3 regions of the Cedecea sp. NFIX57 genome follow, and region 3 is predicted to be linked to each of the others. Evidence: riboswitches for the same ligand, from Rfam matches in the RefSeq annotation. Region 3 holds a riboswitch; each other region holds the start of a gene.

Evidence for each region. A riboswitch is a leader RNA that binds a small molecule or an ion and turns the genes downstream of it on or off. The one in region 3 is predicted to bind thiamine pyrophosphate.
Region 1: linked by a shared signal. The riboswitch ahead of thiM (hydroxyethylthiazole kinase) and the one ahead of B9Y90_RS05415 (TenA family protein) in region 3 are both predicted to bind thiamine pyrophosphate.
Region 2: linked by a shared signal. The riboswitch ahead of thiC (phosphomethylpyrimidine synthase ThiC) and the one ahead of B9Y90_RS05415 (TenA family protein) in region 3 are both predicted to bind thiamine pyrophosphate.

What each region holds. Positions count from the first base shown of each region.
Region 1 is NZ_FXAS01000005.1:208,584-216,188, reverse strand. Features, by position in the region: gene B9Y90_RS06080 (FMN-dependent NADH-azoreductase) at 28-639, shown strand; gene lpxO (lipid A hydroxylase LpxO) at 700-1,602, opposite strand; gene B9Y90_RS06070 (YadA C-terminal domain-containing protein) at 1,740-2,675, opposite strand; TPP riboswitch at 3,116-3,212, shown strand; gene thiM (hydroxyethylthiazole kinase) at 3,251-4,039, shown strand; gene thiD (bifunctional hydroxymethylpyrimidine kinase/phosphomethylpyrimidine kinase) at 4,036-4,836, shown strand; gene B9Y90_RS06055 (GntR family transcriptional regulator) at 4,923-5,669, shown strand; gene B9Y90_RS06050 (PfkB family carbohydrate kinase) at 5,643-6,623, opposite strand; gene B9Y90_RS06045 (ADP-ribosylglycohydrolase family protein) at 6,610-7,605, opposite strand, start outside.
Region 2 is NZ_FXAS01000041.1:15,047-22,651, reverse strand. Features, by position in the region: gene nudC (NAD(+) diphosphatase) at 1-670, opposite strand, end outside; gene B9Y90_RS22875 (Rsd/AlgQ family anti-sigma factor) at 769-1,272, shown strand; TPP riboswitch at 1,323-1,433, shown strand; gene thiC (phosphomethylpyrimidine synthase ThiC) at 1,523-3,424, shown strand; gene thiE (thiamine phosphate synthase) at 3,424-4,059, shown strand; gene B9Y90_RS22860 (HesA/MoeB/ThiF family protein) at 4,052-4,807, shown strand; gene thiS (sulfur carrier protein ThiS) at 4,791-4,991, shown strand; gene thiG (thiazole synthase) at 4,993-5,772, shown strand; gene thiH (2-iminoacetate synthase ThiH) at 5,772-6,905, shown strand; gene B9Y90_RS22840 (PTS sugar transporter subunit IIB) at 7,225-7,530, shown strand; gene B9Y90_RS22835 (PTS lactose/cellobiose transporter subunit IIA) at 7,534-7,605, shown strand, end outside.
Region 3 is NZ_FXAS01000005.1:67,237-74,841, forward strand. Features, by position in the region: gene B9Y90_RS05390 (SDR family NAD(P)-dependent oxidoreductase) at 1-226, opposite strand, end outside; gene B9Y90_RS05395 (nuclear transport factor 2 family protein) at 223-657, opposite strand; gene B9Y90_RS05400 (MerR family transcriptional regulator) at 886-1,614, opposite strand; gene B9Y90_RS05405 (DUF1349 domain-containing protein) at 1,811-2,386, opposite strand; gene B9Y90_RS05410 (LLM class flavin-dependent oxidoreductase) at 2,411-3,433, opposite strand; TPP riboswitch at 3,597-3,698, shown strand; gene B9Y90_RS05415 (TenA family protein) at 3,758-4,438, shown strand; gene B9Y90_RS05420 (ABC transporter ATP-binding protein) at 4,435-5,175, shown strand; gene B9Y90_RS05425 (ABC transporter permease) at 5,172-5,942, shown strand; gene B9Y90_RS05430 (ABC transporter substrate-binding protein) at 5,968-6,900, shown strand; gene zigA (zinc metallochaperone GTPase ZigA) at 6,945-7,605, opposite strand, start outside.

The DNA.
Region 1 (7,605 bases), 140 kb from region 3:
CCAGGCTCCATTTCAGAGGCTAAAACGATGTCGACTATCCTGCATATTGATACCAGTGTTCTGGGCGGTTATTCCGTCAGCCGCCAGCTGTCGGCGGAGATTGTTGCCCGCCAGAAAACGCTACACCCTGGTGCCACCGTGATTTATCGCGACCTGGTGCAGTCCCCGGCTCAGCACCTGTCCGACAAGCACATTGCCGCTTTCCAGGGCGCGGAAGTGACCGACGCTGAGCTGGGCGCAGATCTTGCTGCCGGTGGGGCGTTTATTGACGACCTGTTCGCCGCGGATGTGATTGTCATTGGCGTGCCGATGTACAACTTCTCTATTCCATCCCAGCTTAAGGCGTGGATCGACCGTGTTTGTGTGGCCGGGCGCACCTTCCAGTACGGTGCCAACGGCCCGGAAGGCCTGCTGCCAAAAGGCAAAAAAGTATTTATCGCTTCATCGCGCGGCGGCCAGTACACCGGCGACAGCCCGGCGGCATTCCTCGAGCATCAGGAATCCTATCTGAAAGCGGTGCTGGGCTTTATTGGCCTGACCGACGTGACCATTATCCGCGCAGAAAACCTGGGCCGTGGCGACGAAGCGAAAAGTGCCGCAATCGCCGATGCCAAAAACCAGATCGCGTCGCTGGCCTGATAACGGATAAAGAGCCTTTGCTATTACTGCAAAGGCTCTTCTGTTTCATGAAGGCTGAAACTAAAACGCCCGCCAGATAAGCACGGCAATCCCGCCAAACAGGATCCATTTCACGATGTAATACACCGTTTTATTCCAGCTTTTTAACTTCTTGCCGACGATACGAATCTGATAGATGTAGCGGAAAGCGCGGTTGATCCCGCCGATGCGGTCATTTTCATCGTTGGGTGCCGAGGCGGCGCTCATCAGGTTGCGCCCGAGCCAGTGGTTAACCGCCTGAGCCCAGCGATAACGCATCGGTCTTTCCACGTCACAGAACAGAATCAGGCGATTTTCGCCGCTGGTGTTTTCCGCATAGTGAATATAGGTTTCATCGAACAGGACGCCTTCGCCGTCCCGCCAGCTATAGCGCTGTCCGTCCACTTCAATAAAGCAGCGATCGTCATTCGGGGTCGCAAGTCCAAGATGAAAACGCAGCGAGCCGGCATACGGGTCCCGGTGTCTTGGCAGGCGGCTGCCGTCGGGCAGGGTAGCGAACATCGCAGCTTTGATGGACGGAATGGTGCGCAGCAGTTCGGTGGTTTTCGGGCACAGTAAGCTGGCTGACGGGTGGGCATTTTCATACCATTTCAGGTAAAAGCGCTTCCAGCCTGTTTTAAAGAAGGAGTTGAAACCGGCGTCGTTAAATTTTTCTGCGGCTTTTATCTGCTCCATTTGTTGCAGATGCATACCTTCGTCGCGAATCACTTCCCAGTTTTCCCGCAGCGTTGTTAGCTCGGGAAAGGTTTCTGGCGTTAAATAGGGCGTATTCGGCACCCTGGAGAAAAGATACATAAAACCGTTAAGTGGGGCGGTAAACGTTGAATGGTCCGACAGCTGTCGCCAGAAACGAAAACGAATCTTGCCGCGGTAATGCACATAGACCACTGAAATAATAATGACGATTAAAATAATATATTTCATATTGTTATCTGACCACTGTGTTTTTTGGAACGATCCCTGCCGGGCCAAAGCCCCGACTGCCAAAAATGCGCCTTTGTAAAGGCGCTGAAATAGAGCTTAGCAGTGGTTTTAGCGAAGTAAATGTTGCCAGGAACAACTTACCAGCCTACAGATAACCCCGCACCGTAACCCACATTGTTTTCTGTATCGTCACTGACGGTGGCTTTCACAACAACAGTATTTCCGATACGTGTAGAGGCGCCCACGGCTAAAGCATTTTCGCCTTCATAGCCGCCAATACCTGCCCCTATAGCCACGGTTTGATTATTCATCACCTGCGGTATATTGCTCATTGCCATCGCGCCAGAGATACCCGCGTTGGCCTCTTTTTGATTATTGTTAACCTCATCTTTTAATGCAGAAAATCCATTATTTAATTTGTCTATCGATTGACTATTATCCTGAATCAGGCGGGTATTGTTTTCTGCGCGTTCAGTATTTAAAGAAATATTGTTAGCGTTAGTGGATACGCGTGCCTGCGTTGCCGTATCAAGTTTCGTTTCGGTGGTCGTCAGGCCATTTGTGCCTTTAATACCATTGGTCCCGTTTTTACCATCAACGCCATTTTTTACCTGAGACTGGACATATTCGATCATCGCCTTATCTTTGGCTGCCTGGCGGTCGGCATCTGTTGCCGTGCTGTCCAGGTGTCTACTCTTGTCCACTATGGGCGGCACTACCGGGTCCACAACCGTCGTCTTTGAAGGCGTAAGCGTGCTGGCGACGATAGAATGGGGGGCATCGAGATGGGGAGTTACAGGTTCTGAATGGTCGCCATCCAGATGCGGTGTGGTGGTAATCCCACTCACAAAATCACTCGTAAAGTTTGTATTATGGGCGTGGTCATAATCTCGCACAGCCTGCTGTTGCGTTGCATCCATACTTTCAAAACGGGCATTAGCGTCCTGCCAGGTAATCGTTTTATTCACCATGCTGTTATAGAAATCACTCACCATATCGGCCCGGGCAGCAGCCGAAAGCACGAAAATACTCAATACCACGGCCAGTGATTGACCAACGTTAATGGATTTCATTTTTCTCTCGCCATAAATAATTTTAAAAGTGCCAATGCATTATTTGATGCATTGATAACGGCGATGAACTATCCCGGAATGTGACAATGCGATCCTTGATCTAAATCATAAGAAAATTCTTAGTTGAAAGTGTTTAAAATGGCTAAAACAGGCCGTTCACATTCATCACTTGTGCTGGTGTCCGAACGCTTACATGGCTGTTACAACCGGGGCAGGTGAGCTTACGTTTGAAAGTCCAGTGACGCATAGGGTATGCGATGACAGGACCGTTTAGTGCGGCCAAATTCGCCGGAATGATCTCTTCTCCAAATCGCCCTCCGTCCAGCCAGGCCCGCTACGTAAAACCCGCAAAGCGCCGCTTTTGCCGTTTACAAGACTTCCTGCTGGCATTACCATCCTCCTCACGGATTAATGACCTGCATTAATCACAACATATTGCTGTAAATGACTCGGGGTGCCCTTCTTTGTGAAGGCTGAGAAATACCCGTACCACCTGATCTGGATAATGCCAGCGTAGGGAAGTCAGATGCCTGTCCGGCGTCCCTTCTTTCACGCCGGACAGGAGCCTTACCGTTATGCAACCTGACCTGCTGCCCGGCGCGACCGCCGTCTCTGTTTTACACCATCTCCGCCAGCATTCGCCGCTGGTTCACTGCATGACCAATGACGTAGTGCAAACCTTTACCGCTAACGTGCTGCTGGCGCTTGGGGCTGCCCCGGCGATGGTGATTGAAGCCGAAGAAGCGGCGCAGTTTAGCGGGCTTGCCAGCGCGCTGCTGATCAACATTGGCACGCTGACATCAGAACGTTCGGCTGCGATGTTGGCCGCGATTCACGCCGCCAATAGCGCCGGAACGCCGTGGGCGCTCGACCCGGTCGCCGTGGGCGGTCTGGCTTTCCGCACGCGTTTTGCCCGCGAAATTATTCAACTGAAACCCGCCGCCATTCGCGGTAATGCGTCTGAAATCATGGCGTTAGCGGGCGAGCAGGCCGGAGGCCGTGGCGTAGACAGCACCGATGATGCGCTTTCGGCTATTCCGGCTGCGCAAAAGCTGGCGCGTGAAACCGGCGCGGTGGTTGCCGTAACCGGAGAAACTGATTACGTCACCGACGGCGAGCGAACGCTTGCCGTGACCGGCGGGGGAGAACTAATGACGCGTGTGGTCGGCACCGGATGTGCGCTTTCCGCCGTGGTGGCTGCGTGCTCTGCATTGCCGGGGGACAGGCTGGACAACGTCGCCAGCGCCTGCCGCTTTATGTCGCTTGCTGGCGAGCAGGCCATCGCCGCCAGCCGTGGGCCGGGCAGTTTTACCCCAGCCTTCCTCGACGCCCTTTATCTGCTGAACGCGGAGGTGCTGGTATGAAACGCATCAACGTATTAACCATCGCCGGAACCGATCCAAGCGGCGGGGCGGGTATCCAGGCCGATCTGAAAACTTTCTCGGCGCTCGGCGCTTATGGCACTAGCGTCATCACCGCGCTGGTGGCGCAGAATACCCGTGGCGTGCAGTCCGTTTACCGTATTGAGCCTGAGTTTGTGGCGGCGCAGTTAGATTCTGTCCTGAGCGACGTGCGCATCGACACCACAAAAATCGGCATGCTGGCAGAAACCGATATCGTTGAAGCTGTAGCAGAGCGGCTGGCCTTCTATAAGGCGAAAAACGTGGTGCTGGACACGGTGATGCTGGCGAAGAGCGGCGATCCGTTGCTGGCCCCGTCGGCGGTGGAAAGCTTACGTCGGAAGCTATTGCCGCATGTCGCGCTGATCACGCCCAATCTCCCTGAAGCGGCAGCGCTGCTGGATGCGCCCCATGCACGCAGTGAAAAAGAGATGCGTGAACAAGGAGAAGCGCTGCTGGCAATGGGCTGTGAGGCTGTACTGATTAAAGGCGGGCACCTCGACGATGCAGAAAGCCCGGACTGGCTGTTTACCCGCCACGATGTCCAGCGTTTTACCGCGCCGCGTGTGCAGACGAAAAATACCCACGGCACAGGCTGTACTTTATCCGCCGCGCTGGCGGCGCTGCGCCCCCGTCATGATGACTGGGCGCAAACCGTGGCTGCCGCAAAAATCTGGTTGTCTAAAGCGCTGGCGCAGGCGGATTCGCTGGAAGTCGGGCACGGTATCGGCCCGGTGCATCATTTTCACGAGTGGTGGTAACTGTCGGTTAAGAGAGAAGTTTTTAGCCAGCATAATACCAGTGGTACTATACTGGCTTCATCTTCCTTGCCGGACAATTGCGTACCATGGAACAGGCTCATCACCAGTTAGTTGAACAGCTCAAACAGCGCTTTGCCGCCCCGGATAACGCTCCTCTGTACCTCAAGTTTGTTGAAACGGTAAAAAATGCCGTGCGCGCGGGCCTGTTGCCGCAGGGTAATATCCTGCCGGGGGAGCGGGATCTCAGCCAGCTTACGGGCGTGTCACGCATTACCGTGCGCAAGGCGATGCAGGCGCTGGAAGATGAAGGTGTGGTAACACGTTCGCGCGGCTACGGGACGCAAATTAACGCCACGTTTGAGTATTCACTGAAAGAGGCCAGAGGGTTTTCGCAGCAGGTTGTGCTCCGGGGTAAAAAGCCAAACACGTTGTGGGTGAACAAACGCGTGGTGAAATGCCCGGCAGACGTGGCGGAACAGCTCGCGATCCCGGCGGAAAGCGAGGTCTTTTTGCTAAAGCGTATTCGCTATGTGGATGAAGATGCGGTGTCTATCGAAGAGTCTTACGTGCCGACCGGGCTGATTGCCGACCCGGATGAGATTGGCGTTTCGCTGTACGACTATTTCCGCAGCCAGAACATTATTCCGCAGCGCACCCGCAGCCGGGTGAGCGCCAGAATGCCGGACAGCGAATTCCAGTCACACATCAAACTGGAAACGCCGGTGCCGGTTTTGGTCATCAAACAGGTGGCGTTCGACCCGCATAACCGGCCCATTGAGTACAGCATCAGCCACTGCCGCAGCGACTTATACGTTTTCGTCTGCGAGGAGTAAGGCCTGCTCGAGCTGTGCGAGTTTTGGCGCGCAGTCCCCGCCCCGGTGGCCAACCACGTAGCTGGCTACCGCATTACCGAGACTGACAGCTTCTTCCAGGCTCCAGCCTGCTGCCAGGCCCGCAATTGTGCCACCCGCGTGGCTGTCACCCGCGCCGATGGTATCCACGACGGTGGTCGGGAAGGGCGCAGCGATCCCCATATTATCGCCGTCCGCAAACCACGCGCCGTCCTTATCTAAACGAACGATCAGCGGGCTGGCGTAGCGGGTCTGCCATGCGCGGCAGATCGCTTCGATGTTTTCAGGATCGACTTCAAGCCATTCGGCAACAATCGCCGCTTCCTGACGGTTGAGCGAAACAATCGGTTTGCAGGCCATAATCCGCGCCAGCAGCGGCTGCGGAATATCCGCGATACGCGGGCCAAAGTCGATAAACGGCGTAATTGCCTCCAGCGACTCCAGCCAGCCAACGAGCAGTTCCGCGCACGGCCCGGCAAGCTGGTAGCCAGAGAGCGACAGCAGGCTGCCTGGCGGGATGCTCAGGCCGTCAAGCCAGGCCTGACTCCACTGGTGCTCGACGCCGCGAAACGACATAAAGGTGCGCTCACCGTCGGGTTCGACCAGCGCCAGGCACCAGCCGTTGTCTCCCGCATCGGTGTGGATCTCGCTGCGGATGTGCTGTTTTTCGAGGCTGTTGCGAATAATATCGGCCCAGGTTCCCTGGCCAATCGGCAGCGCGTTCTGCGAGGCGATGCCGAGGCGTGAAAGCGTGATGGCGATGTTCAGCGCGCAGCCACCGATGTTCACGCCTTGCTGATGCAGTTCGATATCGCAGCCGCGCCACGGCAGGGCATAGGCGTCGGCGATGACGTCAATCACCGCCGAACCGAGCACGCAAACCGGGCGCTGAGCCTGGAGCTGGGGCAGTTTGCTCAGCAGTTCATTTGGCTTCATGGCTGGCCTCTCTTTGCTGGCGGTAAGCCATAAAGATGCGGCTGTAGCGCGTGAAGTCGAGCTGGTTCTCTTCATCCAGCTCCTGTTTTAACGCCGGGTCGATGCTTTCCACGCCGTTCAGTGCGCCGCAGATAGCCGTGGCCATCGCACCGATGGTGTCGGTATCTCCCCCGAGGTTGGCACACAGTACTGCGCAGCGGTTAGGGTCGGTTTTCGCCAGTTCGACCATTGCAATCGCCGCCGGTACGGACTCCACGGTGCTGGTGCCTGTGCCGACCAACTGGTAAATCTCTTCCATGGCGGATTCGGTGCCACGCGCTTTTCTTGCCACGCTCAGCGCTAATTCCAGGCGTGCCGCGAGGGAAGCGCTAAATGTCGTGATGCGTTTTTCCTGCGCGTGGCGGGCGATGGACGGCAGCTCATCGCAAATCGTTGCCCAGCTTGCACCGTCGATGGCGCGGGAGATGGCCCAGGCAATAACAACCGCTCCGGCAATCGCTAAATCTGATTTGTGCGTCGGGCTTGACGCTAACGCGACCTCGTCCACAAACTCATCGAGATTGGCCGTCGGCAGCAGGCAGCCAAGCGGGGAGGCACGCATCGCCGCCCCGTTGGTTACGCCGTTGTTTTCCAGCTCGCTCACCGGCGTCCCTTGTTTAATCGCATTCAGGGCTATTTTCGATGTTGGTCCGAGCACGTTTTTATTAAACGCATCGAACCCTTCTGCCCACGCCAGGATATGGCGGCCAATGGCGTCCGGGTTGATAGCCCCGTGGTGTTCGATGATGGCATCTGCCAGCGCCAGCGCCATCGACGTGTCATCAGTAAACTTAGCGCGGGCAAAATAACAGGCGGCATTGTTTTCCGCCGGGCCCGGCAGGAACTTGTCTATCCAGCCGAAGTGGGCCTTTACCCGCGAGCGCGGCCACAGTTCGGACGGCATGCCCATCGCATCACCTAACATCTGGCCGTAAAAGGCTCC
Region 2 (7,605 bases), on a different contig from region 3:
CCGCATCCAGCAGTTCTTTCGGGTCAATTTTGATTTCGCCGCTGTGGTAATCCGCCATAAAGGCGGTCATTAGCGACTGCGGGAACGGCCAGGGCTGGGAAGTCACGTAGCGCAGGTTTTTCACCTGAATACTGCTCTCTTCCATGACTTCGCGCGCTACCGCCTGCTCCAGCGTTTCGCCGACTTCGACAAATCCGGCCAGCACGGTGTAAACGCCGTTGCGATGCCGCGTGTGCTGAGCCAGCAGGATATGATCGTCCTTACGGATAGCGACAATAATGCAGGGGGCAATTTGCGGGTAATACCGTTCCCGGCAGTGCCCACAAAGCATCGCCCATTCACTTTTGCTGAAATGCATTTCATGGCCGCAGTAACCGCAATACTTATGCGAGCGATAAAACTCGGCCAGTTGAACGCCTCGCCCGGCCAGTTGGAACAGGCCCACATCGCGATCAAGGAGCTGGCGCAGCGAGCCCATGTCCGAACGGCGGTTTTCACGAATCAGCCAGACGGGTTCACCTTCCCACTCACCGATATCCAGAGCCCGGCTGCCCACAAGCTGAAATTCTTCCGCGCTGCCGTGAGGTAAGTCACCCTGTGGCAACCATATTTTTTGCTCATGGCTGACTATCCACCAACCATGATCTAAGTTTTGAATAACACGTTCCATAACCTGGTGCACATCCCCGTGTTCACTGATATAAACAATTAGTTTTTACTTTTTTGGGTTAGTTTGCGTTCAATCTTTTAACTCACGGAGTCTCAATCATGCTGAACCAGTTAGCCAATCTGACTGAGCGCGTTGGTGGTAGTAATGAGTTAGTTGACCATTGGCTGCAGGCCCGTAAGCACCTGTTGGTCGCCTATTACAACATGGTCGGGATCAAGCCTAACAAGGAATCGCACACCGCGCTCGACGAAAAAGCGTTAGACAATTTTTGCCACGGCCTGGTGGATTACCTCTCTTCCGGTCATTTCAGTATCTACGAGCGAATCATCAGCAACCTGGAAGGCAGTAGCCCGCTGCTAAGCGCAGCTCAGCTCTACCCTCAACTGGAAGCCAACACCCAGCAAATCATGGACCTCTACGACTCCCACCTGGAAAACGCCATCGACCGCGACAGTTGGGTCGAGTTTCAGCAGGCGCTGTCGGAGATTGGCGAGTGCCTGGAGTCCCGCTTCACCCTTGAAGATAAACTAGTCCTCCTGGCTATTGATAACAACCTCGACGGCAGCGCCAGCGATCCTGCCGGGCTGGCAAGTCCGGCTTGAGTTGTTAGCTATTAACGAGTAATTTACAACTTTCCCACCGCAAGGTGGGATCATTCTTGTCGGAGTGCCGAGTGCGTTAAGCACCGGCTGAGACCGTTAATTCGGGATCCGCGGAACCTGATCAGGTTAGAACCTGCGAAGGGAACAAGAGTAATTCTGTCTTTGGGTACACCCGTTTTCGGGCGATCCATATCCATTACTCCTTCCGTTGTCCTGACAAGCCATATCCTGACTAAACCTGGAATGAGCTATGTCTGCATCTGAAAACAAACCTGGCCGTCGTGAACAACGCGCCGCCGCCCAACACTTTATCAACACGCTTGAAGGTACCGCCTTCCCTAACTCCAGACGCATCTATCTGACCGGGTCACGCGAAGATATCCGCATCCCGATGCGCGAAATCCAGCTCAGCCCAACGCTCACCGGTGGGAGCAAAGATGCCCCGCAATATCAGCCGAACGACGCGGTGCCCGTCTACGATACCTCCGGTCCTTATGGCGATCCCGACATCTCAATAAACGTGTTACACGGGCTATCTCCCCTACGCAGCGCCTGGATTGCCGACCGGCGTGACAGCGAAGCACTGGATGAACGCAGCTCCGCTTACACAAAAGCGCGTCTTGCCGACGACGGCCTGGACGAATTGCGCTTTGAAACTCAGTCCAAACCTCGCCGGGCAATAGCCGGACAATGCGTCACCCAGTTGCATTACGCCCGCAAAGGGCTTGTCACCCCGGAGATGGAATTCATCGCCATTCGCGAAAATATGGGGCGCGAGCGTATTCGTGATGCCGTCCTGCGCCACCAGCATCCCGGCGAAGGGTTTGGGGCCCGCCTGCCGGAAAACATCACGCCGGAGTTTGTCCGCGATGAAGTCGCCGCCGGGCGAGCAATTATTCCCGCCAATATCAACCACCCGGAATCAGAGCCGATGATTATCGGCCGCAATTTCCTGGTGAAGGTCAATGCCAATATCGGCAACTCGGCGGTGACCTCCTCCATTGAAGAAGAGGTGGAGAAGCTGGTGTGGGCCACTCGCTGGGGGGCAGACACGGTGATGGACCTCTCCACCGGCCGCTATATTCACGAAACACGGGAATGGATCCTGCGTAACAGCCCGGTGCCCATCGGCACGGTGCCCATCTACCAGGCACTGGAGAAGGCGAACGGTATCGCTGAAGACCTGAGCTGGGAGATGTTCCGCGACACGCTGCTGGAGCAGGCAGAGCAAGGCGTGGATTACTTCACCATTCATGCGGGCGTGCTGCTTCGCTATGTCCCGATGACCGCGAAGCGCCTGACAGGAATTGTGTCGCGCGGTGGATCAATTATGGCGAAGTGGTGCCTGTCCCACCATCAGGAAAACTTCCTGTATCAGCACTTCCGTGAAATCTGCGAAATCTGCGCCGCCTATGACGTTTCCCTTTCTCTGGGCGATGGCTTACGTCCGGGCTCCATCCAGGATGCCAACGACGAAGCTCAGTTTGCCGAACTGCATACGCTGGGCGAGTTGACCAAAATTGCCTGGGAGTACGATGTCCAGGTGATGATTGAAGGCCCGGGGCATGTGCCGATGCAGATGATTCGCCGCAACATGACCGAAGAACTGGAGCATTGTCACGAAGCACCTTTCTACACCCTTGGTCCGCTCACGACCGATATCGCGCCGGGCTATGACCACTTCACCTCCGGCATTGGCGCCGCCATGATTGGCTGGTTTGGCTGTGCGATGCTTTGCTACGTCACGCCGAAAGAGCACCTCGGCCTGCCGAACAAAGAGGACGTTAAGCAGGGGCTGATCACTTACAAGATTGCCGCTCACGCCGCGGACCTGGCCAAAGGGCATCCGGGCGCGCAAATACGCGACAACGCGATGTCCAAAGCACGCTTTGAATTCCGCTGGGAAGATCAGTTCAACCTGGCGCTCGACCCCTTCACCGCCCGCGCTTACCACGATGAAACCCTGCCGCAGGAATCCGGCAAAGTCGCGCATTTCTGTTCCATGTGCGGCCCGAAGTTTTGCTCTATGAAGATCACCCAGGAAGTGCGCGACTACGCCGCAAAACAGGCGAGAGATGCTGGCATGGAAGATATGTCTCAGCACTTCCGCGCCCGGGGCGGTGAAATTTATCTCAGACAAGAGGAAGCATAATGTCCAGACTCATTTTCCCAGCCACGTCACGCAGGCTGGGCCTTTATCCGGTCGTCGACAGCGTGGAGTGGATCGAACGCCTCCTCGGGGCGGGCGTCAAAACCATCCAGCTCCGCATTAAAGATAAACGCGATGCAGACGTTGAAGCTGACGTCATCGCCGCCATTGCGCTGGGCGAACGCTACAACGCTCGCCTGTTCATCAACGACTACTGGCGACTGGCCATCAAACACGGTGCTTATGGCGTACATCTCGGCCAGGAAGATATGGATGTCGCCAACCTGGCGGCAATAAGCGAAGCCGGGCTTCGGCTGGGGCTTTCAACCCACGACAACATGGAAATGGATCGCGCCTTAAGCGCGAACCCGTCCTACATTGCGCTGGGCCATGTCTTCCCTACCCAAACCAAGCAAATGCCCTCCTCCCCGCAGGGGCTGAATAAGCTGGCAGAACATATCCAGACGCTGGGTGATTATTCCACCGTCGCCATCGGCGGGATAAGCATCGATCGTGTGCCTGCCGTGTTAGCCACCGGCGTGGGCAGCGTCGCCGTCGTCAGCGCCATTACGCAGGCTCCCGACTGGCGTATCGCCACGGCGAAGCTACTCGAACTGGCAGGAACCGGCGATGAATGATGCGGATTTTATGCGCTACAGCCGCCAGTTGCTGCTGGAAGACGTGGCGATTGAAGGGCAGGAAAAACTGCTGTCCAGCACGGCGCTGATCGTCGGTCTGGGTGGCTTAGGTTCACCCGCCGCGCTGTATCTCGCCGCCGCTGGCGTAGGCAAGCTTATCGTCGCGGACGATGACAAGGTGCATATCAGCAATCTCCAGCGCCAGATCCTGTTCACTTCAGAAGATATTGAGCGCCCGAAATCCTCCGCAGCCCACCAGTATTTGCAGCGCCTGAACCCCGGCGTAAAAATTGTTCCTCTGGCAGAGAGGCTGACGGGTACTTCTCTGACAGAAGCCGTGCGCGAGGCCGACGTGGTGCTGGACTGCAGCGACAATATAGCAACCCGCCAGGCGGTCAACACCGCCTGCGTAGCCTCGAATACACCTCTTATCACCGCCAGCGCCGTCGGTTTTGGCGGCCAGATGATGGTCCTGATGCCGCCCTGGGAACACGGCTGCTACCGCTGTGTCTGGCCTGACGAGAGTGAACCCGAACGCAACTGCCGCACCTCCGGCATCATTGGCCCGGTCGTGGGCGTGATGGGTACCCTTCAGGCGCTGGAAGCCATTAAATTGCTGACCGGCATGGCGCCTGCTGCTGGCGCTTTGCGCCTGTTCGATGCCCGGCAGCACAGCTGGCGCACGCTGGCGATGCAAAAATCAACCACCTGCCCGGTCTGCGGAGGCCACGATGCGCATTCAGTTTAACGATGAACCTCTGGAATGTACGGCTGGCCTGACGCTCGCAGCCCTTCTGGCCCAGCTTGATCAGGGCAAAGCTGGCGCGGCGCTCGCCGTTAATCAAACCATTATCCCGCGCGACCAGTGGAGCAATCATCTGCTGCGCGAGGGCGATACCATTCTGCTGTTTCAGGCAATTGCCGGGGGCTGACATGTTACAGATTGCCGATAAAACCTTTTCCTCTCGCCTGTTCACCGGCACCGGAAAATTCTCCTCCAGCCAGATGATGAGCGACGCGATTCGTACTTCTGGCTCACAGCTTGTCACCATGGCAATGAAACGCGTGGATTTACGTGGCCATAGTGATGACATTCTTCTGCCGCTACAGCAGGCGGGCGTGCATCTGCTGCCCAATACTTCCGGGGCGAAAACAGCAGAAGAAGCTATTTTTGCAGCCCAGCTTGCCCGCGAAGCGCTGGGAACAAACTGGGTTAAGCTGGAAATTCATCCTGACGCCCGCTATTTACTTCCGGATCCGATTGAAACGCTGAAGGCCGCCGAAACGCTGGTCAAACAGGGGTTTGTGGTGCTGCCTTACTGCGGCGCCGATCCCGTGCTCTGCAAACGTCTGGAGGAAGCCGGTTGTGCGGCCGTGATGCCGCTTGGCGCGCCCATCGGCTCAAATCAGGGTTTGCAAACCCGCGCGCTGCTGGAAATCATCATTGAGCAATCCCGCGTGCCGGTTGTTGTCGATGCGGGGATCGGTGCCCCAAGCCATGCGGCCGAAGCCTTAGAAATGGGCGCTTCTGCCGTGCTGGTCAATACCGCCATAGCGGTCGCCCGTGATCCGGTGCAAATGGCCCTGGCGTTTCGTCTGGCCGTGGAAGCCGGGAGCCTGGCGGCACAGGCCGGGTTAGGCTCTCGCCACCAGCAGGCGCAGGCCTCCAGCCCGCTGACCAGTTTCCTGCAGTTTAGCGAGGAGAATGCCTGATGGCGGAAACCTTTACCGACCGCTGGCGGCAGCTGGACTGGGACGATATCACTCTGAGCATTAACGGTAAGACGGCGGCGGACGTCGAACGGGCAATTCACTCGCCCCGCCTGACGCGCGAGGACTTGATGGCTTTGCTCTCCCCCGCTGCCAGCCGCTACCTCGAGCCTCTTGCCCAGCGGGCGCAGCAGCTTACTCGTCAGCGCTTCGGCAACACCGTCAGTTTTTACGTGCCGCTCTATCTCTCTAACCTGTGCGCCAACGACTGCACCTATTGCGGTTTTTCCATGAGTAATAAGCTGAAACGCAAAACGCTGGATGAAGCGGAAATTGAGCGCGAATGCGAGGCAATCCGGAAGCTGGGGTTCGAACATCTTTTGCTGGTGACCGGAGAACACCAGACCAAAGTCGGCATGGATTATTTCCGCCAGCATCTGCCGGCGATCCGCAGCCGCTTTAGTTCGCTGCACATGGAAGTCCAGCCGCTGGACGAGCATGAGTATGCCGAACTCAAAACCCTCGGGCTTGATGGCGTGATGGTGTACCAGGAAACCTATCACCCGACGACCTACGCCCAGCACCACCTGAAAGGCAACAAGCAGGATTTCTTCTGGCGGCTGGAAACACCCGACAGGCTGGGCCGCGCGGGCATCGATAAAATCGGCCTCGGCGCGCTGATTGGGCTGTCGGACAGCTGGCGCACCGACTGTTTTATGGTGGCTGAACATCTGATCTGGCTACAGCAGCGTTACTGGCAAAGCCGCTATTCTATCTCCTTCCCACGCCTGCGCCCGTGTACCGGCGGCGTAGAACCAGCCTCAATCATGACTGAACAGCAGCTGGTACAGGTGATCTGTGCATTCCGCCTGCTTGCGCCGGACGTGGAACTGTCGCTTTCAACCAGAGAATCACCGTGGTTCCGCGACCACGTGATCCCACTGGCGATTAATAACGTCAGCGCCTTTTCGAAAACGCAGCCCGGCGGCTATGCCGATAATCACCCGGAACTTGAGCAGTTTGCGCCTAACGATGGGCGAACGCCGCAGGAAGTGGCTGCCGTGCTCCGTCAGTCAGGTTTGCAGCCTGTCTGGAAGGACTGGGATCACTTTTTGGGAAGGAACACGCAACCCTGATGTAACACACGGCAAGCGGAAGGATAAGTCTCGACGTTTCCCGTAAGAACATCGATCGGTCATTGTCACCTCCCAGCCGTTCAAATACTGTCCTCCGGTCAGCGCAGATGACTGACCGGAGCGGCAGCAAACGCTTCCTCATGCCGCTCCGCCTTCACAACTGCCGTCTTGATTCTTCGAGAAAAAGCAAAAATGTAACCGGTTTCAGTTTTCTGTGGTTTCTTTTGTGATACCTGACACACAATCGGGTTAAAGCGGTTGTTGCCGCCCCCTCTGCCGGATAAATATCTCTGTATCCTTCGGACATTGAGAGCGAACTATGAAAAATATCGTGTTGTGTTGTGCTGCAGGTATGTCGACCAGCATTCTGGTTCAACGTATGGTTGATGCCGCACAAAAGAAAGGCATCGAGGTCTCAATCAAGGCTGTGCCCGTGGCAGAGTTTAAAGAGAACATCGAACGCGCCGACATCGTTCTGCTTGGTCCGCAGGTGAAATATGAGCAGGCCAAACTTCAGGCCCTTGCCGATCCTCTGGGTAAAAAAGTCGCCGTTATCGACATGATGGATTACGGTTTGATGAAGGGCGACGTGGTGCTTGATAAAGCCCTGAAAATGATGGAGTAAGATGTGGAAGATTTAGAATCAATTATTATGGAACTGCTGGTCAACGCCGGCAGCGCACGTAGCCAGGCCCTGACT
Region 3 (7,605 bases):
AGAGGATCACCAGATCGGCCCGGCAGTCGGCCAGCGCCTCACGGCTGGCATCCCGGTCGGTCATATCGAACTGGCGTACCGCGATGTTTGAACTGTGCTGCTGCAACGAGGCCAACCGCGCCGCATCTCTGCCACAGGCAATGACGCGATGCCCCTCATCGGCCCAGGATTTTGCCAGCCCGCTCCCGATGCCGGAGCTTGCGCCCGTAATGAGGACAGTCATCATGGACGCACCCTGCTTTTCACGCTGCGAACAGCCCATCCCAGCAGGGGCAAGTGTTCATACAGCATTTCTCCGGCATCGTAGTAGTCGCGCTGGCGAACGATCAGGTCATTCTCGAGATCAACGACCGAACAGCCAGGCAAGGACAGCCCTTCTCCTCCGGCGACCTTCGGGTGAGACCAGTGCATGGTCCAACTGACGGCAAAACGCGCCTCGTCGCATAGCGGAGGATCGATAGCGAAACGGCAATACGCCACGCTGGTCAACAGGTGAGCGAAGTAGCGTTGGATCTCAGCCAATCCTCGATGCTCGCCAAACGGATCGATGAGTATGGCATCGGCGGCGTAAAGCCCGGCCAGCGCCGAGAGCGGCTGCTTGTCCAGCCCGGCGTAATAATCCACAAAGCGATGAATGGCGGTTGGCGTTGTGCCCATGAGTTTCACCCTCGCGGTGAAGCACCTGACGTTATCGTATAATTAAAACTTGCACAAATACTTAAATTTGTCCAAGTTTAGATTGTGATATTTTTAAAAAACCAACCATTTCAATGAATTAATAACAGGAAAACGATGTGGGAAATTCCATTTTTCAACAACGAAGCTCGACCCGCCGCGTTTTCAGCGGGCCGTTGGATGAGCATATTGTGGAGGGGGAAAGCGACCCTAGAGGGGAATTATCTCGAGCATAGCGCCCTGCTGCTGCCAGAGCTCAAGCTGCTTTTTACGGGTCGCCGTCAGCTTACCGGAGGTGACCAGCAGCCATTTTCGGTCAGGAAAAATTTCCGGGGCCAGAACGGCTGGCGGAACAGGAAGCACGTCGATACGGTGCCCCTGGCCGGTTCGCCTGAGCGCTTCCAGCCAGATTTCGCAAGGGTCACTCAGATGCCAGCCGGTAATCAGGCAGTTGTCACCGGGCGCTCTTTTATCCCCTTCGAGGCAAAACGAGGTGTAGGCGATAATGATGCCGTCGAGGATCTCGCGCAGGGTCATGATGGCCGGCACGTTAGCCGAGACTTTACTGCGCAGGGGGCGTAGAACCTCCGTCACCAGTTCCGCGCGCGGATATTCCCGACCTGCATCGTAGAGAAGCTGGCGAAGGGATTCAATTTTTCCCTCATTCAGCCGCTGCAGCATACTCTCCTGCAGACCAAGCCAGTTGTTCGCCCGGCGAGTTTCAGGCCGGGCCAGCAGCGGTTTCACCTGACTGACCGGCACCCCTTTTTTCACCCAGTCGAGGATGTTAAGCGCCTGCTGGATATCTTCATCGCTGTACTGCCGGTGGCCGCCATCGGTTCGCATTGGCTTGAGCAGACCGTAACGTCGCTGCCAGGCACGGAGCGTGGTGGCGTTTATCCCGCACAGCCGGGCAAATTCGCCGATGGAGTAAGACATGAGGAGCACCTGATAACCATGAATACTCACAATATACTACGAATTATACCGGGCTGAATGAAGCCCCAGGGGTTTGCCCTCTTTTTTCAATGCACAAACCGAAAACGTTCACCCGGTTACCGGCTTGAATACCCACGTATGATGAAAACCCCGCCAGAGAAAAGTCTGGCGGGGCGTCGACCGAGTAAAGGGATGATTAGCTTAAATCGTGCAACGCTTTATCCAGCGCGTCACTCAGCATAATGTCTTCGAATTTCACCGCCAGACCGCCACGCTGCGGGGTGCAGCACATCACGCCTACCCTGCATGTGTCGAACCCAGGGAAATGCGCCAGCCTCAGTAGCGGCCAGGTTGTGCCGTCAACGGAATACTGCAACCGCAGGCTGTCACCTTTACGGGTCAGGCGCATCCAGAACAGATTCGCATCTCGTGGAAACACGCCGGTTGCCCAGTCGGAATGGCCCAGCGTCAGCACGCTGCCAATGGCAGGCACGCCGTCGTTAAACTCGATGCCCGCTTTTAACCAGTGGGATTCATCCCCCAGCAGCATGATGCCGGCCTGGTCGTAGAGTGCGCTAAATTCAGCGTTGACCTTCACCTGGAAGGTAAAATCCCCCCGCACGTTGCAACCATAAAAATGGCCGGAGAAACGCTCAAAGCCGTACCATGTTTTGCGCCAGAAGTCGGTTTGTTCATCGGTCACCACAGAAAGCGTGCCGTCGCCTTCGCGCCAGACTTTTGGCGCATTGATCCAGTAAAAATCCGTGTGCATAGCCTGACCCTTTCCCTGTTGGATTTAGCGCCAGCCCAGTTCCGGCGCAACGTGCTTGAGAATAGATTCGATCACATGCGCGTTGTAGTCCACGCCCAGCTGGTTTGGCACGGTTAACAGGAGCGTGTCGGCTTCGGCAATCGCTTCATCCTGCGCCAGTTGCTTAATCAGCAGTTCCGGCTCGGCGGCATAGCTGCGGCCGAAAATAGCCCGGGTTTGTGGCTCGATGTAGCCCACCTGGTCGCCTTCTTTGCCGCTGCCGCCAAAGTAGTTGCGGTCGCGCTGGTCCATTATCGCGAAGATGCTCCGGCTAACCGAAACGCGTGGCTCACGCGGATGACCCGCGTCTTTCCACGCGGCACGATAGGCGCGAATTTGCTTCGCCTGCTGGATATGGAACGGCTCGCCGGTTTCATCGGTTTTCAACGTGGAGCTTTGCAGGTTCATCCCTAGCTGCGCCGCCCAAACCGAAGTCGCGTTGGAGCTGGCTCCCCACCAGATACGCTCCCGCAGCCCGGCAGAAAACGGCTCCAGACGCAGCAACCCCGGCGGATTAGGAAACATCGGTTGCGGGTTCGGTTCGGCAAAACCTTCCCCTTTCAGCGCCTCGAGGAACACTTCGGTATGACGGCGCGCCATATCGGCTTCGGTCTCTCCTTCGCCCGGCACATAGCCAAAATAGCGCCAGCCGTCGATCACCTGCTCCGGCGAGCCACGGCTGATCCCAAGCTGCAGGCGGCCCCCGGCAATCAAATCCGCAGCTCCCGCATCCTCCACCATGTAAAGCGGGTTCTCATAGCGCATGTCGATCACGCCGGTGCCGATTTCAATGCGTTTGGTTTTTGCCCCAATGGCCGCCAGCAGCGGGAAAGGCGAGCTTAACTGGCGAGCAAAATGGTGCACGCGGAAGTAAGCGCCGTCCGCGCCAAGCTCTTCAGCGGCAACGGCCAGGTCGATGGACTGCAGCAGCGTATCCGCCGCTGAGCGCGTGCCTGACTGGGCGGCAGGCGACCAGTGGCCAAACGAGAGAAAGCCAATCTTTTTCATCGGATATCATCCTTAGACTCGGAGGTAACCGTCCTACAGTGACAAAATTCCCGCCCCGAGTGCCAGAAAAATATTGCGATACCGCACTAAACGGATCGTCGGTTTCCGTGAGGGCTACGACGGTGCCCGGCGATTGTAATCAAAAAGTAAATGTCGTATAACAGGCACCTCCGAGGGGTGTCCTGTATGGGCTGAGATGGCGCAAGCCGAACCCTTTGAACCTGATCTGGGTCATGCCAGCGAAGGGACGGTCGGCAATCACAGCTCTGTTATTGTCTGTTCATACCTCTGCGCGCCCGGATCTCCATTTACCCAGGAGGTCCTATGTACACCCCACTTTTCGAAAACGGTCTTTACGGTCGATTACGTCAACACGCCGGTCAGCACTGGCAGGATTACGTCGCTCACCCTTTTCTGCAGCAGCTTGCCGTCGGCACGCTGCCTGAAGCCGCATTTAAGCGCTATCTGACTCAGGATTATCTTTTTCTGATTCATTTTGCTCGCGCCTACGCGCTGCTGGTGAGCAAGCTCCGTACGCTGCCGGAAATGCGCGCCGCGACCGCATCGCTGAATGCCATTGTCTCCGAGCTGCCGCTCCATGTGGCTTACTGTCAAGGCTGGGGGCTGGACGAGGCGCAAATGGCGGCGGAGGCGGAAGCGCCGGAAACCATGAATTACACCCGTTACGTGCTGGATATTGGCCATTCAGGCGACGCACTCGATCTGCTGACTGCGCTGCTGCCCTGCGTGGCCGGATATGCAGAAATCGGCCTTGGCCTACTGCATAGCCCCGACACGGTGATGGCAGGCAATCCCTACGCGAACTGGATCCGTAACTATGGCGATGAAGGCTATCTCACCGGCGTGCGGGCCGCTGTGCAGTTGCTCGAAAACGTAGGCCACCAGCGTGGCGCGGAAAGCCGTTTCCCTGAGCTATCGCAGATTTTTACCACCGCGACGCAGCTTGAATCCGCGTTCTGGCAAATGGGGCTGAATGTCTCATGACCGACAGCGCAACTTCGCCGGGCATTCAGGTTCGCGATCTCAGCCTGTGTTTTGGTCAGCAGACCATTTTTGAGCGGCTGAATTTTGATATTCCCGGCGGCAGCTTCGTGGCGCTATTGGGCGCGAGCGGGGCCGGTAAAACCAGTCTGCTTAAAATTATCGCCGGACTGGCGCAGGCCAGTGGCGGAAGCGTGACCTGCAGCGACGGGCAGCCCGTTGCCGGACGCATCGCCTGGATGGGGCAGAAGGACTTACTCTACCCGTGGCTTACCATTGAGCAGAACGTCGCCCTGGGCTCGCGTCTGCGGGGTGAAATGGTCGACAAGCAATGGACCGCGCATTTGATTGAGCAGGTCGGGCTCGGCGGCTATGCCAAAGCCTTACCCGCCTCACTGTCAGGCGGTATGCGTCAGCGTGCCGCCATCGCCAGGACGCTTTACGAAAAGCGCCCGATCGTGCTGATGGATGAGCCTTTTTCGGCGCTGGATGCTATTACCCGCACGGCCATTCAGGACCTGGCCGCCAGGCTGCTGGCAAACAATACCGTGCTGCTGATCACCCACGATCCGATGGAAGCCTGCCGGCTCAGCCACCGCCTGCTGGTCCTCTCCCGCTGGCCTGCGGGCATTGACGATACGCATGTCATTGCCGGGCAACCGCCCCGCGCGCCGGACGATGTGGATCTGCTCCAAAGCCAGGCCGGGCTGCTGCAGCAATTGATGAGGGCGGCCGAATGAAGCCGACTTCAGACACCCATGCTCCCCGCCTGCGCCGTGGGCTGACCGTTTTTGCCGGGCTATTGCTGCTTTGGTATCTGCTTACCCTCGGCAATATTCCCGCTTTTCTTTTGCCCTCTCCCGCTTCGGTAGCGCTGGCTTTATGGGATGGCCGCGATTATCTCGCCTGGCACACGCTGGTCACCGCCTCAGAGATTATCAGCGGGCTAATTCTGGGCGTGCTCCTCGGCGCTGGTCTGGCGCTGGGCATGATGTTTTCCCCCCGCCTGCAGCGCTGGCTGATGCCGCTGGTACTCACCAGCCAGGCAATTCCGGTCTTTGCCCTGGCGCCGCTGCTGGTGCTGTGGTTCGGCTTTGGCATGAGCGCCAAAGTGGCGATGGCGGTGCTGGTTATCTTCTTCCCCGTGGTGTCGTCGTTCTTTGACGGGCTGCGGCGGGTGAATAACGACTATCTGGATTTGGCCCGCACGATGGGGGCTTCACGCTGGGCGCAGCTAAGACACGTCCGACTGATGGCCGCACTACCTGCTTTTGGTTCAGGGCTACGCATGGCCGCCGCCGTCGCCCCCATCGGGGCGATTATTGGCGAATGGGTGGGCTCTGCGGAGGGGCTGGGGTACGTCATGCTGAACGCCAACGCCCGGATGCAAACCGATGTCTGTTTTGCCGCGCTGTTTATTTTAGTCCTGATGACCGTTCTGCTCTGGCTGGCGGTCGATGCCCTGCTGCGGCGGCTGATTGTCTGGTCGCCTGAACATCATGAATAACCGCCTTAATTAAGGAATTAAGAAGATGAAAAAAACGCTGTGTGGCCTGCTGCTCACCGCCGCCTTTGCCGCTCAGGCCTCCGCCGCCGAAAAGCTGACCCTGGTGCTGGACTGGTACATTAACCCCGATCACGCGCCGATTATGGTGGCAGAACAGATTGGCGCTTTTAAGGCTGAAGGGCTGGATGTGAAGATTGTTCCCCCGTCTGACCCGGCTCTGCCGCCGCGCCTGGTTGCCGCCGGGCAGGCCGACCTGGCGATTACCTACCAGCCCCAGCTGCATTTCTTTGCCGATCAGGGTCTGCCGCTGGTGCGCGTCGGAACGCTGATTAATACCCCGCTCAATACGGTGATGACGCTGGATCAGAACATCAAATCGCCAGCGGATCTCAAAGGCAAAAAAATCGGCTACTCCGTCAGCGGTATCGAACAGGCAACGCTTGCGACCATGCTTGAGCATGAGCACGTCAAACCGGAAGAGATGAAACTCATCAACGTCAACTTCCAGCTCACCAGCGCCCTGCTGGCCGGCCAGGTGGATGCGGTGATCGGCGGCTACCGCAATATCGAAGCGCTCGAGCTGAAGCTTCAGGGTAAACCCCCGGTGGTGTTTAACGTCGAGGATTACGGCGTTCCCGCCTACGATGAGCTGATTTTTGTGGCCAACCGTAAAACGGCGAATGAACCGAAGGTCAAAAAATTCTTCGCCGCGCTGAAAAAAGGCAACGAGTACCTGCAGGCGCATCCGCAGGAAACCTGGCAGGCCTTCGCCAAAGCCCATGCGGAACTGAACACTGAGCTGAATAAGCAGGCCTGGCAGGCCAGTCTGCCGCTGTTTGCTGCCGACCCGGCTAAACTCGACCGCGCCCGCTACCAGGCCTACGAGCAGTTCCTTTTTAATAACAAGCTGATCAAGAAAATCACCCCGGTGGATGACTACGCCGTAGAGCTGCACTGAGCCTGATTGCCCGGCTGCCTGCCAACGGGCCGCCGGGCATTCAGTCAGTCAAACCAGGCCTCAATCGGATCGTAATACCGCGCCCAGGCTTTAGGGCCTTCGGCCATTTCGGCATCGGTGAGTAAGGCATACTCCAGCTTCTCGCGCAGGTCCGCCTCATCCATATCAATGCCGATGAAAACAATCTCCTGGCGCGCATCGCCGATGCCCTCTTCCCAGTGCTTTAAAATGTGCCGGAGGCTTTCGGCATCCTGAGGCCACTGTTCGCGGGGAATGCTGGCCCACCACATGCCTGCCAGCCCCTGACGCATCACGCCACCGGCGTGGGACCATGAGCCTGCATGATTAGGGCGACTCGCCAGCCAGAAAAACCCTTTAGAGCGAATAACGCCTTTAAGCCCGCTGTCGGTCACCATCTGGAAACGCGCCGGGTGGAAGGGGCGCCGGGCGCGAAAAACAAAATTCCGAATGCCGTATTCTTCAGTTTCCGGCGTATGCTCTCCGCGCAGCTCCTTTAGCCAGCCCGGTGCCTGAGCGGCGGCATCGAAGTCAAACAGCCCGGTATCCAGAACCTGATCAAGGCTAACCTGACTAAACGCCGAAGTGATGATTTTTGCCCGTGGGTTAAGGGAATACAGCACGGACATCAGGCGGCGTTTCTCTGCCTCGCCAATCAGATCGGTTTTGTTGAGAACAAGCACGTCG